DNA from 4 places in the Brevibacillus antibioticus genome. Region 1 is predicted to be linked to each of the others. Evidence: riboswitches for the same ligand, from Rfam matches in the RefSeq annotation. Region 1 holds a riboswitch; each other region holds the start of a gene.
What was found. Region 1 has a riboswitch for cobalamin ahead of E8L90_RS03615 (ABC transporter substrate-binding protein). Riboswitches for the same ligand answer to the same signal wherever they lie in the genome.
Positions count from the first base shown of each region.

Region 2: another riboswitch for cobalamin. It lies ahead of nrdI (class Ib ribonucleoside-diphosphate reductase assembly flavoprotein NrdI); the one in region 1 lies ahead of E8L90_RS03615 (ABC transporter substrate-binding protein).
Region 3: another riboswitch for cobalamin. It lies ahead of E8L90_RS12805 (ABC transporter substrate-binding protein); the one in region 1 lies ahead of E8L90_RS03615 (ABC transporter substrate-binding protein).
Region 4: another riboswitch for cobalamin. It lies ahead of E8L90_RS28200 (energy-coupling factor ABC transporter permease); the one in region 1 lies ahead of E8L90_RS03615 (ABC transporter substrate-binding protein).

Region 1 covers NZ_SZNK01000001.1:731,908-736,120, reverse strand. Annotated here, with positions in the region: gene E8L90_RS03625 (ABC transporter ATP-binding protein) at 1-101, opposite strand, end outside; gene E8L90_RS03620 (FecCD family ABC transporter permease) at 111-1,148, opposite strand; gene E8L90_RS03615 (ABC transporter substrate-binding protein) at 1,150-2,145, opposite strand; cobalamin riboswitch at 2,304-2,453, opposite strand; gene E8L90_RS03610 (MBL fold metallo-hydrolase) at 2,575-3,522, opposite strand; gene E8L90_RS03605 (pyridoxamine 5'-phosphate oxidase family protein) at 3,692-4,213, shown strand, end outside.
Region 2 covers NZ_SZNK01000001.1:1,691,782-1,695,994, reverse strand. Annotated here, with positions in the region: gene nrdE (class 1b ribonucleoside-diphosphate reductase subunit alpha) at 1-1,872, opposite strand, end outside; gene nrdI (class Ib ribonucleoside-diphosphate reductase assembly flavoprotein NrdI) at 1,859-2,218, opposite strand; cobalamin riboswitch at 2,380-2,579, opposite strand; gene E8L90_RS07730 (alpha/beta hydrolase) at 2,750-3,574, shown strand; gene E8L90_RS07725 (ACT domain-containing protein) at 3,606-4,118, opposite strand; gene E8L90_RS07720 (hypothetical protein) at 4,158-4,213, opposite strand, start outside.
Region 3 covers NZ_SZNK01000001.1:2,760,594-2,764,806, reverse strand. Annotated here, with positions in the region: gene E8L90_RS12810 (M24 family metallopeptidase) at 1-1,031, shown strand, start outside; cobalamin riboswitch at 1,048-1,247, shown strand; gene E8L90_RS12805 (ABC transporter substrate-binding protein) at 1,418-2,437, shown strand; gene E8L90_RS12800 (FecCD family ABC transporter permease) at 2,462-3,520, shown strand; gene E8L90_RS12795 (ABC transporter ATP-binding protein) at 3,517-4,213, shown strand, end outside.
Region 4 covers NZ_SZNK01000001.1:5,872,579-5,876,791, reverse strand. Annotated here, with positions in the region: gene E8L90_RS28215 (energy-coupling factor ABC transporter ATP-binding protein) at 1-787, opposite strand, end outside; gene cbiQ (cobalt ECF transporter T component CbiQ) at 784-1,581, opposite strand; gene E8L90_RS28205 (energy-coupling factor ABC transporter substrate-binding protein) at 1,578-1,862, opposite strand; gene E8L90_RS28200 (energy-coupling factor ABC transporter permease) at 1,859-2,623, opposite strand; cobalamin riboswitch at 2,764-2,957, opposite strand; gene E8L90_RS28195 (quinone-dependent dihydroorotate dehydrogenase) at 3,091-4,182, opposite strand.

The DNA of each region.
Region 1 (4,213 bases):
CCGATAATGCCAAAAAATTCTCCCTTGTCCACGCAAAAATCGATTCCGTGCAAAACTGGCGTATCGTGATACGATTTTTGCAAGTTGCGCACATTGATCATAAGCTTACGTTACCTCTTCCTAAAGCGTTTATTTTGCTTCAATAAATAGGCGAAAAACGGTGCTCCCAGAAATGCTGTCACGACACCGAGCGGGATTTCCGTTGGACTTAGCAGCATTCTGGCAAGAGTGTCGGCCCACAGCACATAAATACCACCGCAGATCGCAGCCATCGGCAGTAAAATACGATAGTCAGGACCAACTAGCAATCGGACGAGATGCGGTACCACCAAGCCAACGAACCCGATAATACCTGCGATAGAAACCGCCGCTGCAGTCAGGAGAGTCGAGATGACCAAAACCACCAGCTTCGTTCGATCCACATGGACGCCGAGATGCGCAGCCTGCCGCTCCCCCAACGCAAAGAGGTTCAAGGAACGCGCATAGCTCACCAGCACCATTCCACCTATGACCAAGTACGGTATCAAGACGTACGTAAAGGCCCAGCCGCGAAATGACAGGCTGCCCATCAGCCAGAATACGATCTCATTCACCGTCTGATCAGATAGCGACACCATAAAGGAAACGAGCGAGCCGAGAAAAGCCTGCACCACGACTCCAGACAAAATCAGGGTCTCCGTTTGCAGCTTTCCTTGCGTGTTCGCGAGTCCAAGTACGATCCATAAACTGAGCAATCCTGTAAGAAAAGCGACGACAGGCGTGCTCCATGCACCCAAAAAGCTGATTTGCAAGCCAAAAAGGATTAAGAAGGCTGCTCCGACAGCAGAACCGGATGCCACGCCCATCGTAAACGGATCGGCGAGCGGATTGCGCAAAACTCCCTGAAAGCCCGCTCCCGCAAGTGACAAGCAGGCCCCAATCAAGACAGCCAATACAACGCGTGGAAAACGAACCTTCATGACAATTTGCTCAGATGACTCCGGCCACGTTACGGTGATCCACTCAGACAAGCCCGGGATTTGATGGAGCAGGATGAGCCATACCTGCGAAATGGGGAGGTGTGCCGCCCCCATCGAGATACTGATGACTATTGATGCCAGAAGGACGAGACAGCTAACTCCTCCCCCTATGAACAGTCGCTTCTTCATTTTATTTCACCAAGTCAGGGTAAATCGCCTTGGCTACTTCGATCAAGCCTTGTGTAATACGCGGACCGGGACGGGACAAAATATTTTGGTCCATACCAAAGATTTGTTTTTCACGAATCGCCTTCATTTTATCCCAGCCATTGCGATTGGCGATCATATCCTCTAGCTTGACACCAGTCTTTTCATCGGTAATTCCGCTCGCGTACAAAATGACATCAGGGTCGTTTTGCAAAATCTTTTCTTCACTGATCGGATTCCATCCCTCGGTGTCTGAGGCAATGTTTGTCGCCCCAGCCAGCGTGATGAGTTCGTCCATGAATTCTCCTTTTCCGACTGTCCAGCCTGGGGAGAATTCCAGATATACCTTTTTCTTCTGTTCCGGTTTTACATTTTTCACCGCTTCTTGAACGTACGCGATGTCTTTCTTCATTTGCGCGACGACTTTTTCGGCTTGTTCCTGTGTGTTCGTGATAACTCCCATCGCCAACACATTGTTTAGAATGTCATCCATCTTTGTCGGATGGGTAATATAGACGGGCATTCCGAGAGATTTCAGCTTGTCAGCCACTGGCTTTTCCATTGAAATCCCACCAACGACCATATCCGGCGTTTGAGCGAGAATCGCTTCTTCATTTGGTTTGACGACTCCGCCAATTTTCGGCTTTGCCTTCGCCGCATCTGGATAATCGTCATAGTCTGAGACAGCTACGATCCGACTTTCCAAGCCAAGCGCGAACAAAATCTCTGTCTCGGCAGGTGATGTTGAGACGATTCGCTCAGGAGCTTTTGCAAAGGTTACTTCTTTTCCTGTCGCATCCTTGACTGTCAACGGATACGTTGTTTGTTTGGCAGGCTGCTCGGCCGCATTCTCTTGCGGTGCTGTCTGCGGTGCACTTGTTTGTCCCCCTGGTGCTGGCTGGCCGTTATCGTTACCCGCACAACCTGCGAGGCTCGCCGCAACTAGTAGTGGGATCATGAATCGCAATGAACGTTTCATATGTAGAACTTCCTTTCTGCGTGTCTGATTGACTGTCCCTTCCAATAAAAAAAGCGACCCTTGCTTCCATTCGGAAATCAAAAGGGTCGGCACCTCAGGGCAAACAGCCAAAGATGGTCTGCTTCCTGAAATAGGCCGATCCTTTCCGCGAAGGCAACAGGCACGAAAACAAACAGGCAGGTCTCCTGGCTTACGGCTCAGGAACGAGCCGATTTACAGTGGCGGGACCGCGTCGGATTTTCACCGACTTCCCTTTTCACCCGATCTTTTTGTTAAAAAGACGAGGCACCTATTTGCTGTTACGTTTGAATTTGTCACAGTCCATGACTCATCCTACATCATAGCATTCCTTAGATGAAAAAAGAATGACAAACAGAAATGAAAAACGCCTGAACAAAAGGTTCAGGCAAATGGAATGCTTATGGCGGGCTATTCCCCTCGTTTGTGCAAATAATCTAGAATGCCCATGGAGCATACTTGTAAATCGAGCTTGAGTACGTCGAAAATTCCATGGTCACCGCTGATGCCTTGTGACTGTATATGATCGGAGACTCGTTCAAATAACTTACGTGACAGCTCGTCGTATGTATGTCCAGCCGCAAGCGCTGTCTCTCCTTCCGCTACAAACATGGGGAGCCACTCGCGTATTTGGCGGTACACGTCATCTACCTGCTCTGACATCCCAAAATGACCAAAGTAAATGCGGCTCAGCTCGCGCGCTTCAAAACGGCTTAGAGACGCTAACATGGCATCCGGGTTAAACTGATTCGGCGAAGTAGATGGTAGTACGAGGTGTATGCCATCCTTTTTAAGCTGTGGATAGAGCACACCTGCCGTATCACCTGTAAACATGCCGCGGCTTATGGGATCATAGATGCTGAAGTGATGATTGGCATGCCCCGGTGAATCCAGAAACTCCAACACACAATTCTCTCCGATCTCTAGTGTATCCCCGTCTCCGCGAATCAAAATCCGCTCCTCGGGAACTGCCACAATCGGATCGAACAATCGATCAAATTCATCATGATACACCGCTCTCGCCCCTGCGATCAGTCGGCTCGGATCTACGAGATGACGTGCACCTTTCGGGTGGACAACGATCTTTGCATTCGGACAATCCTTCAGAAACAGTCCGGCTCCTCCCGCATGATCCAAGTGAATGTGCGTCACAATGATATATGTTACTTGTTCCAGTGTATAACCGAGCTTGGCGAGACCGGCCTTGATGTATGGGACGGAGGGGCTTGGCCCAGTTTCTACCAAAGTGAGCTTCTCTTCCGTGATCACATACGTCCCCGTACGTTCCGCCCAGCCCATATCGAAACCGTCTATTAAATGGATGCGTTCCCCTAAATAAATTGGCTCTGTTGCTTGCATGTAAATACTCCTCCTTATTCAAAAGTCTCGAGTCGCCTTTATGTTGTGGGAATATTTACACTTTACCATCTATTTTGTAGGGAGTGGGGATGAATAACACAAAGTCTTCATATTCTCATGGTAATATGATGGCAGCAAAGACAATTCCATTATCTGGAGGGGTGCTAAAATGGGGAAGCTTTTTTCTGAATTACGACCTGAGCATGAGGCGTTTATTAAGAAGCAACAGATGTTTTTTGTTGCCTCTGCTCCTATGGACACAGATGGTCACGTAAATCTTTCACCAAAAGGGTACGATTCTTTTCGCATAATATCGCCCACAGAGGTCGCCTATTTGGATCTGACTGGAAGCGGAAATGAAACCAGTGCTCATCTTCAGGAAAATGGCAGGATTACTCTCATGTTTTGTGCATTTGAAGGCCCCCCTCTCATCATGCGCCTCTACGGCAAAGGAACGGTTATTCTCCCAGATACGCCTCGTTGGGATGAGCTCGTAAAAGACTTCCCGCTTCTGCCTGGCGCTCGTCAAATCATTACCGTAAACATCCTTGAAGTAAAGACTTCTTGCGGTTGGGCCATTCCCTTCTATTCCTTTTCAAAAGAACGCGACACCCTTCAAAAATGGACCTTGGCTAAAGACGAGCAGGAACTGCTTGCTTATCAACAAGAAAACAACGTACGTAGCATGGAT
Region 2 (4,213 bases), 960 kb from region 1:
ATACGCCGATTTGTAGTAGAAATAGTTTTCCTGCGACAAGTACGGCATCGGGTAGTACGTCGTAGAGTTGGCATACGTTCTCGTTTCGATATGCTCGACGATTGGCATCACGCTAGAAGTTGCATTCTGAATGTAGGAAATGCTCTGTGTTGGTGCGATCGCCAAACGGTACGCATGGTAAACGCCATACTTTTGCACCTTTTGTTGTAGTTCCGCCCAATCCGCTGGCGTCGGAATGTGCATTCCTTCAAAGAGAAGCTTTGCTTTTTCCGTCCGTGGGCTGTAATCGTTTGTCATGTACTTGTTAAAATAAGTGCCTTTTGCATATTCCGATTGTTCAAAGCCCAAGAAGGTCTTGCCTGTTTCCTTGGCAATTTCCATGCTTTTTTCCAAGGAGTAGAAGTTCATCATCATGAAAAACGTACGAGCGAAATCCTTGGCTTCTTCACTCTCGTAGGCGATTCTGTTCTTTGCCAGATAACCGTTCAAATTCATCGCACCGAGCCCTACTGAGTGCAGCTCACTGTTTGCTTTTTGAACGCCCGGAGCGTTTTCTACACGGGTCATGTCACTTACGGCAGTAATCGCTTCGATTCCTTCGTGGACGGATTCACGGACCATTTTGCGTTCCATCACGTTGACGATATTGAGTGATGCCAGATTGCAGCTAATATCGCGACGGATGATATCCATCTCGCCGTAATTGGTGATCGTCGAAGTCTCCTGCAGCTGGAAGATTTCCGTGCATAGGTTGGACATTTTCACCGAACCGAGATCTTTTAGGGCATGGTTGTTGTTCGCATTCGTTTTGTTCATGATGTACGGATAGCCCGATTCCATTTGGATCATCGCGATTTTCGTCAACATCTCTCGTGCGCTCATCACGGTCTTTTTCTTGACGCGATCGTTTGCCAAGAGCTCCTCGTACATGTCATCGAGGTCCATATCATCCAGATGCACACCGTATTCTTTGTACACGGAGTATGGAGCAAACACAGTCAGTGGCTTGTTTTCTTCAGCCAGCTTGTAGAACACGTTTGGTACGATTAGGCCGATGGACAATGTTTTGATGCGTGCTTTTTCATCGGCATTGATTTTTTTGCAATCGAGAAACTCGTTGATATCCCAGCCAAAGATGTTGTAGTACGCTGCACCTGACCCTTTGCGTTGCCCCATTTGATCTGCGTAGGAAAACGCATCTTCCAACAGCTTGAGAACCGGCATGACACCTTTTGCCGCGCCCTCGACGCCTTTGATCGGCTCTCCTCGTCCGCGAAGCTTGGACAGGTTCACGGCTACACCGCCGCCAATTTTGGATAGCTGCATACAAGTTCCCAAAATAAAGTTGATGGAATTCAGTGAATCATCCATTTCGAGCAAGAAGCAGGAAACCATTTCTCCCCTGCGGCTTTTGCCTGCGTTCAGGAAGGTTGGCGTCGCCGGCTGCAGGCGTTGATCCATCATGGAGACCGTTAAACGCTTGGCGAGCTCAAAGTCACCCTGTCCAAGGGACAGTGCCACAACGGCCACCCGGTCTGGATACTGCTCCAAGTACATCGATTTATCGTTCGTTTTCAAAGCGTAATCTTTATAAAATTTGGAGATAGCCATATACGAAGCAAATTGAAAATCGACGTCATAGGCCAAACGGAAAACTTCATCAACCTGCTCAACCGTGTATGTTTCATAGACGTTTTCATAGAAGTCATTCTCGATCAAATAGTCCATGCGTTCTTTGACACTGCCAAAAGTCATCGTGTTGGACTGCACTTCTTCCATGAAGACCGCAACCGCTTCCCGATCCTTTTCCAGTTGATAAAATCCGTCATTGCCACGCTGCATCAGTTCGTTGTTCAATTCAATATGCCGCAATTGCTGCCACCCCACTCGTAAATTGTTCCACGTCACGGCCGGTACCGGACAGTTCAAACTTAGAAATCACCGGAACACCATATTGGCTCGCGATCGTATCCGCGCTTTTGGCAAAGCTGGTTCCCCAGTTGCGGTTACCGCTGGCGGATACTCCGCGCAGATGGACATGATTTCGCTTCAGGAACGTCGCCACCTTCTCCGGCACTTGTCCGAATCCCGTCGTGTATGTGATCAAAATGAATGGCTCGTCCAGCACCATATCTTGATCAATTTCCACATGTGGCAAATTTATTTTGTTGACGAATCTTCGGACGTTTCCTGTTTTTGAATCATAAGCGATTAGCATGTCCCTCATCCTATCCTGCTATTTTTACTCTGTATGTATGTTATTTAGCCAAAGTAAAAGCGCATCCGACGTTTACATGCCGAATGCGCGTGATGACTTCCATCTAGCAATTCGCCAACGCGAATTGAGCGCTCGAACACTTCCCTATCTCCCGTAGGGTAAACAGTGCAAGCGGTTAGGCAGGTCTCCTGGCTTTAGGATCATCGCTCCATTTCACCTTCCCAATCCCTCATGGATCAGTGGCATTCTTACGCAAATGGAACTCTCTCATTACAGTGGCGGGACCGCGTCGGATTCTCACCGACTTCCCTATTAAGTCTACCAAATCTGGCTGGCAAACACCTTACCGCATCAATATGTAGTTGGTAAAACTTACTTTACCTCAATATATCGTAGGAGTCAAGCTCAGTATGGGCTCTTTTCGAAAACTAACTATTCTCCTTTTTCGGCTATTGCCAATCTCTGGTTCTCGTTCATATAATAGATTTTGTGCGTGTTGGTTAGCCTTGGAGAGATTGGAGAGTAGCCCTCATGAAAAGCACCGACTATCAACCTGTCGTCATTCCTCGTTCTTACAGTAAAATCATGACGTATCAAGAGCGTGACTATCACATTTTCGTAAGTATACCTGCCGATCCCCCTCCGGAATCAGGCTTTCCCGTCATATATTTGCTAGATGGCAACTCTGTTTTTGCCACTATGACCGAAGCGATACGGATACAATCACGTGGCCCCAAACGAACTGGGGTGTATCCTGCTATCGTCGTCGGGATTGGCTATCCAACAGACGATCCATACCATCCTGCCCGTTTCAATGATTACACGCATGAAGTTCCCGCCTCAGAGCTTCCTGGCAGCCCAAAAGGAGCCGAGTGGCCACAAATGGGGGGAGCGGAGCAGTTCCTCACCTTTTTAGAGGAGGAGCTCAAGCCTAGCATCGAAAACGACTTCCCCATCGATCGGACGCAGCAAGCGATTTTGGGACATTCGCTAGGCGGCTTATTTGTCTTGCATGTGCTTCTGTCGAGACCACACGCATTCCAGCGGTATATTGCCGGTAGCCCCTCTATCCACTGGAATGAGAGCGTGCTGCTTGCGAAGGAGAGTCAATTGCCGAGCCTGCTGACAGATGACCTCGACGTCCATGCGCTCCTGACGATCGGCGAGTTGGAAAACGATGGGCGATTCTTGGTCAAAGAAAAATCGCTGGCGATGATCGAACGATTGTCCTCCATGGGTAAGGGCCAAATCAAGGCTTCCTTTAAGGAATTTGCCAACGAAAATCACTCGTCTGTTTTGCCAGTCTTCATTAGTCAAGGACTCAGATTCGCCACAAAAAAAACTGCCCGCTACTAGCAACGGGCAGTTTTTGTTTATCATGATTCGCTTACTGTAGAGATAACACTTTGGTGATTTGGGGCAGCTCTTCGATGGCAGAGACAATCGTCGGTGTAATCTCTTCATCAGTCACAGAGATCAGCAGGGCATTCTTCCCTTTTTGTTCGCGCGATACATTCAATTTGGAAACGTTGATTTGATGATCGGCTAGTTTTCGTGAGACATCATAAATCACGCCTGGATAATCGATATGGTGAACCAACAATCCATGGGCCCCTGGAGGTATGCGACACGCGCAGTAATTGATTTCACTGATGTACACTTCTCTCCAATCTTGGGCAAAGGTGTACTTGTTCGCTCCTACACGCAAAATCGCCAAATGATTCGCATATTCGCCGGAGCTATGTTGGACAGGAACCTTCGTCCCGAGTCCTTCCACTAGCAGTGTTGCGATTTCCTCTTTATTTTCATGAGCAAGTATACTTAATTGTGCACCCGCTAACTCTGGCTCGAGTCTTCGAATCAGTTCAGCCAGCTCACGCAGTCCAGCATGTTGGGTCATGTGATGCCTTCACTCTCCCAGTCAGGTTTATCCTTGTTACTACGGTAGAATCCATGCTTCCGGCTCTTTCTTAATGGAGGATTCGTTATCAGCAC
Region 3 (4,213 bases), 2.0 Mb from region 1:
TGTTGATTACCTCTCCCAAGCACGTCTACTATTTGACCGGTTTTTTTACAGACCCGCATGAACGGTTTATGGGTCTTGTAATTCCTGCTGAAGGAAAACCTTCTTTGATTGTACCTGCTCTTGATCGTGAGGCAGCGGCAGAGGCTTCGTTCGTTCAAGATATCCATACACATACGGATATCCAAAACCCGTATGAAATCCTCAAGCAAGTGTTGCCAGCGAACTTGACGAAGCTCGGCATTGAGAAAAGTCATATGACTGTCGAACGCTACGAAGCACTTGGACAAGTTGTTTTGGCGTCGAGCTATGTGGATGTGGAAGAGCCACTGCGTGAAATGCGTTTGATCAAATCCGCGGATGAAGTGGATCGGCTAAAGCACGCTGTTCAGTTGGTCGAGGATTCCTTGCGGGAGACCCTGAAAAAAGTCAAGACAGGCATGACCGAGACAGAAATCGTAGCTGAGCTGGAATTCCAGATGAAGCGCTTGGGTGCGGAAGGTCCGTCCTTTACGTCCATGGTATTAGCAGGGGAGAAATCGGCACTGCCACACGGGAAACCAGGAACGCGCCAGGTGCAAGAAGGCGACTTGCTTTTGTTTGATATCGGGGTAGCCGCGAACGGATATGTATCCGACATTACTCGTACCTTTGCTGTAGGCGAGATCAGTGCCCAGCTACAAGAAATTTACGAGACAGTATTGGCTGCCAATGAAGCGGCTATTGCTGAGATTCGTCCGGGTGTGACCTTTGCGCATTTGGATAAAACCGCACGCGATGTCATTACTGCAAAAGGCTACGGAGAATACTTCATGCATCGTCTTGGGCATGGACTTGGGATGGATGTACATGAATATCCGTCTGTTCATAGCCAGAATCAAGAAGTGCTTCGTCCAGGAATGGTCTTTACGATCGAACCGGGCATCTATTTGCCAGGTGTTGGCGGCGTGCGGATTGAAGACGATGTATTGGTGACGGAAACGGGCGTTGAAATTCTCACGCAGTTCCCGAAAAAACTGACTTCTATCAACTAATGAATAAATCGCAAAAATTGAATAAGTATCGAATGGTGCTGGATGGCCTATGCCGTCAGCTTAAAAGGGAAGTCCGGTGAGAAACCGGCGCGGTCCCGCCACTGTAACGAGGAGCGCCTAGCGAATAGCCACTGTTTTTTGTGAGACAAAAAATGGGAAGGAAGCTGGGGGTGTTGATCCGTAAGCCAGGAGACCTGCCATGCGATCATGTACAATCGACCCACGAGGATGGGGCAGATGTGGAAGTAGTCTATGAAAGGGCGCCTTTGTGCCTGCATTTAACTATTTCTACGTTTGTCATGCACCTCCCGATTGGAATGGGGGGTGCTTTTTTTGTGGAGGATTTGGTTCAATTCATTATATACATACAGAAAAGGGGATTACAGATGTTTAAGGCAAACAAAACACATACAGTAATGAAAAGACTAGCTTTCGGTATCATGACAGCTGCCATGTTTTTGGTTTCGGCATGCGGCTCCACTACAACAACACAAGCTCCAGCCAAAACAGAACAAACAGCTACACCAGCTGCAGAGAGCAAGTCTGTAACACTAACCAATAATGGCATTGAAATGACGTATCCAAAAGCACCTGAGCGTGCCGTGACATTGAACCAACACGTCACCGAAATCATGCTGGCATTGGGCCTAGCTGATAAAATGGTCGGAACCGCTTACCTAGACGATCAAATCCTTCCAGAGTTAAAAGCAGATTACGACAAGGTTCCGGTACTGTCTGACAAGTATCCAACCAAGGAAGTGCTGCTGGCAGCGAACCCAGACTTCGTATACGCCGGATGGAAAAGCGGATTTGGCGAAAAGGGCGTAGGATCGATGCAGGATTTGGAAAAGGTCGGCATCAAATCGTACCTGCAAGAATCGTCTAGCAAGCCTGGTCCAACGATCGACGATGTGTTCGCGGATATTACAAACATCGGACGCATTTTCCGTGTGGAGGACAAAGCCAATGATTTGATCAATAAAATGAAGAGTGAAATGGATCAAACGATTAGCAAAATCGGCAAGGTGGACGAGCCGCTTAAAGTGTTCGTGTACGACAACGGGGAAGATAAGCCGTTCACAGCAGCCAACAACTACATGACTTCCTTAATCAAGACTGCTGGCGGCAAGAACATTTTTGACGATATTCAAAAGGGTTGGGCAGAGGTCAGTTGGGAACAAGTAGTGAGTCGCAATCCAGACGTGATTATTGCCGTAGACTACGGTGACAGAACTGTTGATCAAAAACGCAATTTCCTTTTGACCAAAAAAGAACTGGCGGATATTCCAGCGATTAAAAATCAACGACTGGTTGTATTGCCACTGTCTGCTGCTTCTGAAGGCGTTCGAGCACCGATTGCGCTAAAAATTTTGGCGGAAGGACTCTACCCGGATCAATTCAAATAGAGTACGCCCCTTTTAAGGGAGGGAATAGCACTGCAACAGATCAAGTTACCTTATATCATTATCACTTTACTGGTTGGACTTCTTCTCTCGATTACATTCGCGGTTACGTATGGCTCTGTGGAGATTAAGCCGACAACGGTATGGAAAATCGCCTTATCAAAAATTCCGATGTTGACCCAATGGATTGACGTGGATTGGTCCAGTGGGGAGCAAACAATTATTTGGGATATTCGCTTTCCACGTGTACTCTTGGGGGCGATCGTCGGCGCAGGTCTGTCTGTCGTGGGAGTAGCGATCCAGGCGTTGGTTCGCAACTCCCTGGCTGATCCGTATGTGTTAGGTGTATCTTCAGGTGCTTCGGTTGGAGCTACCTCGGTCATTATTTTCGGAGCATTCAGCATGTACGGGCAGTATGCGTTAACCTTTGGTGCTTTTACAGGCTCGCTCGTGTCAATCATTCTCATTTTTACGCTATCTCGTATCGGAGGACAAAACTCGACGGTACGCCTGCTCATGGCTGGAATTGCGATATCTGCGATCTTGTCGGCCATTACCAGTCTCCTTGTTTTTTCAGCGCCGAATGAGCATGGAATTGGGACGGTCCTGTTTTGGTTAAAAGGAAGTCTGGCTGGCGGGAAATGGGAGTACCTGACGATCCCTGCATTGATTGTCGTCATCTGTCTTATCGTCTTAATGGCCCAATACCGCTCGCTCAATGCGATGTTGATGGGCGAGGAGTCAGCGGGGACATTGGGGGTTAATACGGTACAATTCCGCAAGCTACTTCTGGTGATTACGGCACTGCTCACGGGGGTGATCGTGTCTATTGCGGGATCAATCGGTTTTGTCGGATTAATGATGCCCCATATCGTCCGTGTGATGGTCGGATCAGATCACAGACGTGTCCTGCCTGTTAGCGCTTTATTTGGCGCGATATTTCTCATCTGGGTTGATGTAGTCGCCAGGCTTGCCTTTGCACCGGAAGAGCTGCCGATTGGTATTTTGACGGCGCTGTGTGGAGGTCCATTCTTTATCTGGTTGATGTTGCGGAGTTCTTATTCCTTTGGAGGTAACGGACGATGAATTTGCAGGTTGAGAATATATCGGTCGAACTGGAGAAAAAGGGGATCCTGCGCAACGTCAGTCTGGAGGTGCGCTCTGGAGAGTTTGTGGGGCTGATCGGGCCGAATGGCAGTGGGAAGTCCACGTTGCTAAAAAGCATTTATCGCGTACTGAAACCGCGTTCGGGATGGATCTCACTCGATGGCGACGACGTATACAAGCTAACCTCGCGTCAAAACGCTCAGCGAATGGCGGCAGTACGGCAGGAGACCTCTGTCGAATTCGATTTTTCGGTGATCGAAATTGTGAATATGGGACGTGCTCCGCATAAACGGCTGTTTCAGTCCGATAACGCAGAAGACGTTCGAATTTGTGAAGATGCACTACAGCGGGTAGGGATGCATACGTACGCTGATCGTAGCTTTTTCAGTCTATCGGGCGGGGAGAAGCAGCGGGTGCTGATTGCCAGAGCTTTGGTGCAGCAAGCCCAGTTTCTTGTCCTTGATGAGCCGACGAATCATTTGGATGTTCGATACCAGTTGCAGGTCATGGATCTGCTCAAAACGTTGGGAATTACGGTGTTGTCCTCGTTGCATGATCTCAATATCGCAGCGATGTACTGTGATCGGCTGTACGTGATCTGTGAGGGGGAAATCGTTACTTCGGGGACGCCAGAGGAAGTCTTGACACCCAATCTGATCCGAGATGTTTTCG
Region 4 (4,213 bases), 5.1 Mb from region 1:
CGCCCAGCTCGCGCTTCCACTGCTCAGGCAGTACCTCCCACACATCAACGAGCAACGGCATACCCAGATGAAGACTCTCCAGCATGGTTCGATTTTCTAATGCCTCCTGCGGATCTCCCGCGAAAACAAGCCTGCCTTCATCCATGATGCAAATCCACTCTGCCCATTCAAACGCAATATCCATATCGTGTGTTGCCATCAAAACAGTCGTTCCTTGCTGGTGAATCGCATCGAGCTCCCGCAGCAAATTTTTGGTCTGATAGCGATCCAGATACGCAGTAGGCTCGTCCAAAAGCAACAGCTCTGGCTCCATGACCATGACTCCCGCGAGTGCCAGCCGCCGTTTTTGTCCCAGGCTCAAATGATGAATCGGAGCTTCTGCCAGCTCCCTCAACCCGAATGCATCCAGCACCTTTTCTACCTTTGCCCGGATTACGTCCACAGGCAGCTTTTGATTGCATAAACCGTAGGATATATCCTCCGCGACCGTGCTTGCGATCAACTGATGCTCGGGATCTTGAAAGACCAAGCCTACCCTTTGCGTCATCTCTTGCAGTGCGGCTCGTTTGTAGACAAGCGGTTTTCCTTTCCACAGCACCTGTCCCTGCTGTGGCTCGATGATCCCGTTACTATGCAAGAACAAGGTCGACTTCCCACAGCCATTCCGTCCCAAAAGGACACATTTTTTCCCCTCTGGAATCCATAAGGACAGCCCTGACAAGACGGGGCCCCGCCCTCCCGGATACGTGTACTGCAAATCGATGAACTCCAACAATCGTGATGTCATAACCGCCAACCTCCTGTCCACCACTCAAGCAGTACCAGCAGCATACAGCCTGCGATTGACTCCCACTCATAGCGACGCGAGCGAGCGTGAGTATGAAACGAGAGCACCTGCATGCTCTCCCCGAAGCCTCTAGCCGCCATACCTTTGTGCAAGGCTTCGTATTTGCGCATCGCTCTGACAAACAATTGCGCAACGAGAACCCCTGCATCCCGAAGCGTCGCCAGGAAGTCGCGATGACCTCCGCGAGAACGTTGCGCAATCCATAGCTGGTGAGAAATCGTTACTAACACAAAAATAAACCGATACATGATCATTAATAAGTCAGTCACAAGGACAGGCATACGAAGTCGCCGGAGCACCTGCAAGATTTCGGCAAACGGCACGGTAAACAAAATGAAGGCAAAGCAGGATAAGCTCGCCATGGTACGCCAAAATAAGATCCAAACTTTACTGAATGATGACGTCGGCACGTAGAGCACGTACGAACCCAACTCCCATGCTGCCGCGACCTGGACCTGTACTTCGCCTGCTCTCGCCCCTTCTACCAATAGCGCAGGGAGCCCCGCCACGAAAAACGAGAGCGACACGATCATAAAGGCACAGTAGATACGGACAGGAATACGGGCATACACCACTACCCATACCGTCATCCAGACAACGACAGCCATCTGCATCCATACATGCCCCAGCAAGACGAGCAGTAACAATGCGCTCGCCAGCAATAACTTATGAGCTGGCGGTAGACGTTTCAGATTGTTTTGATAAGAGAGAGAATCAAGCTGTAGCCCGTTCATTTTTTCCGCTTATCCAACCGACCTTTGTACAAGCCCACGGCATAGCCAACCACTCCCGCACCCAACGCCGCCTGCACCGCAAACAATAGACTCTCCGTCTCTCCCCCTGGCGGTTCTATCAGCGGTTGAAACCATGGTTCGTAGTTCGGAGCGATTTCCTTGATCGCTTCCTCTGCCACGCCGTCTGCGCCGCCAAATTCCGAATCCTGTACCAGCAACAGCGGGACAATCGCCAGTACGATTACCCCCAAGAGTAACAGCCAGTTCCATCCTTTTTTCACAGCGATTCCTCCTGTTTGAGCAAACGAAGCTGTGTAAGCTCTTTTGCGTTGTAAGATAACAACCAGTTCCAAACAAGAACGGTCAACAGACCTTCACTGATGGCGAGCGGTACTTGCGTGAACGCAAAAATTCCTGCGAATTTGGCAAACGAGGCCAACACTCCACCAGATTCAGCTGGAAATGCGAGAGCCAGTTGAATCGAAGTCACCACATAGGTAGCGAGGTCAGCCAAGGCAGCCGCCGCAAAAACAGCCAGACGCTGGCTTCCGCTAGCTTTCATAATTATCCGATAGATACCGTATGCCACCATTGGACCTACTACTGCCATGGATACAGCATTTGCCCCTAGCGTAGTCAGACCTCCATGTGCTAAAAGCAAGGCTTGAAACAAGAGCACCATGCTCCCTAACACAGACATCGCAAAAGGCCCAAACATAATGGCGCCAAGGCCCGTTCCAGTCGGGTGAGAGCTGCTGCCTGTAACCGAAGGGATTTTCAGTGCAGATAAAACAAATGCAAATGCTCCTGCAACACCAATAAGGAGCTTCATTTCGGGATGTTCTTTTACAATCTTGTTAATCGAGCGAAGCCCAAGAATAAAAAATGGCAAGAAGACAGCCCACCAAAATAAGGCCCAGGATAATGGCAAATACCCTTCCATGATGTGCATCGCGTGTCCTGTCTCTGGTTCATTGAGCAGAAAATACAGGACAAAGCCCGCTATCAACAGACAAGTAGATACGAGACGAGATCGATTCATGTTTATCCTCCTTCACTGACTTTCGTTCTTTCCTACACAAAAAAATCTCCTCCAACAATGGACGAGACGTGCGCACAAAACAACAGACTGATTAGACAGCCTCATTGCCTCGTATTCACCGCTCCTTTCCGCGAAGGTTCTGTGGGTGTGGCTACTAGGTAGGTCTCCTGGCTTCCAGATCCATGCGCTCCTTGTCCTTCCCCATACGAAGATGAGTGGTTTCCTTCTCAAAGAGAGCTCCCTGGTTACAGTGGCGGGACCGCTCGGGACTTTCACCCGATTCCCTGTTACCCTTTATGCGTCACATAAAGGCACCTAACGCCGACAATATAAAATTGACAGACAATTCTTGTTTGTCCCACATTATTATACCGGATCACTACATAAATCGGAAGAATATAAGTAAAAACGCATAAGCCTATGACCCACTACAAACAGAGCCATCGACCTATGCGTACTTGTTCTGTCTATTCTTTTGCGTCTACGCCAATGACTTCACTAATATGTTTAAAACCATCTCGCTGCATGAGCTTGAGCAGTTTTTTGTTGATTTGCTTGGCGATACCTGGGCCCTGATAAATCATCCCCGTATACACCTGAACGAGACTGGCTCCTGCTCGGATTTTCGCGTAGGCGTCTTCACCATTATAAATACCGCCGACACCAATGATTGGTACCTTGTCTCCTACTTCTTGATAAATCTCCTTCACCCAAGCTGTGGAACGCTCCGTAAGAGGTCTTCCGCTCAAGCCACCCGCTTCCTCGGCAAATCGATGTCCGGAAACCGCCTCGCGAGATAGTGTCGTATTGGTAGCGATAATTCCGGAAATGCCCTCTTCAACAGCAGCATGAACAACATCGCGCATGTGCTCATCTGACATGTCTGGTGCTACTTTCAGCAAAATCGGCTTTTTCTTGATGGAGCGTGCTTCCATTTCGGTCGCCTTTTCCCTTACTGCACGCACCAAATGACGCAAGCTCTCTGTTTCCTGCAAGTCACGCAGATTCGGGGTATTCGGAGAGCTGATGTTAATAACGAAATAGTGACCGTATGAATAGAGCATGTCCATACATTTGCTGTAGTCGATGGCCGCCTCTTCATTCGGCGTTACTTTGTTTTTCCCAATGTTAATCCCAATCGGAACATCTGAGTATGCGTAATCGACCAAATGCTGGGAAGCCAAATACGCACCGTGATTGTTGAAGCCCATCCGGTTAATGACAGCTTGATGTTCCGGCAATCGGAACAATCGGGGCTTCGGATTGCCTGGCTGCCCCTGTGGCGTCAATGTCCCGATTTCCACAAACCCAAAACCAAGGGCACCTAGCGCATGATAGACTTCCGCATTTTTATCAAAACCGGCTGCAAGTCCGACTGGATTCGGAAACGTCATTCCCCACAGCTTATTCTCCAACCGCTGGTCTTTTACCTGATAGATCAACTTCAGGATGCTTTTGCCTGGAGCAGAATCCTCCACCAGCCTTAAGGCACCAATTGTCTTTTCATGAATCTCTTCCGCATCTTGCTGGAACAGATATTTTCTTATGAGCTGATACATCGGCTGCACTCCTTACTCCGTTTCTACCTTT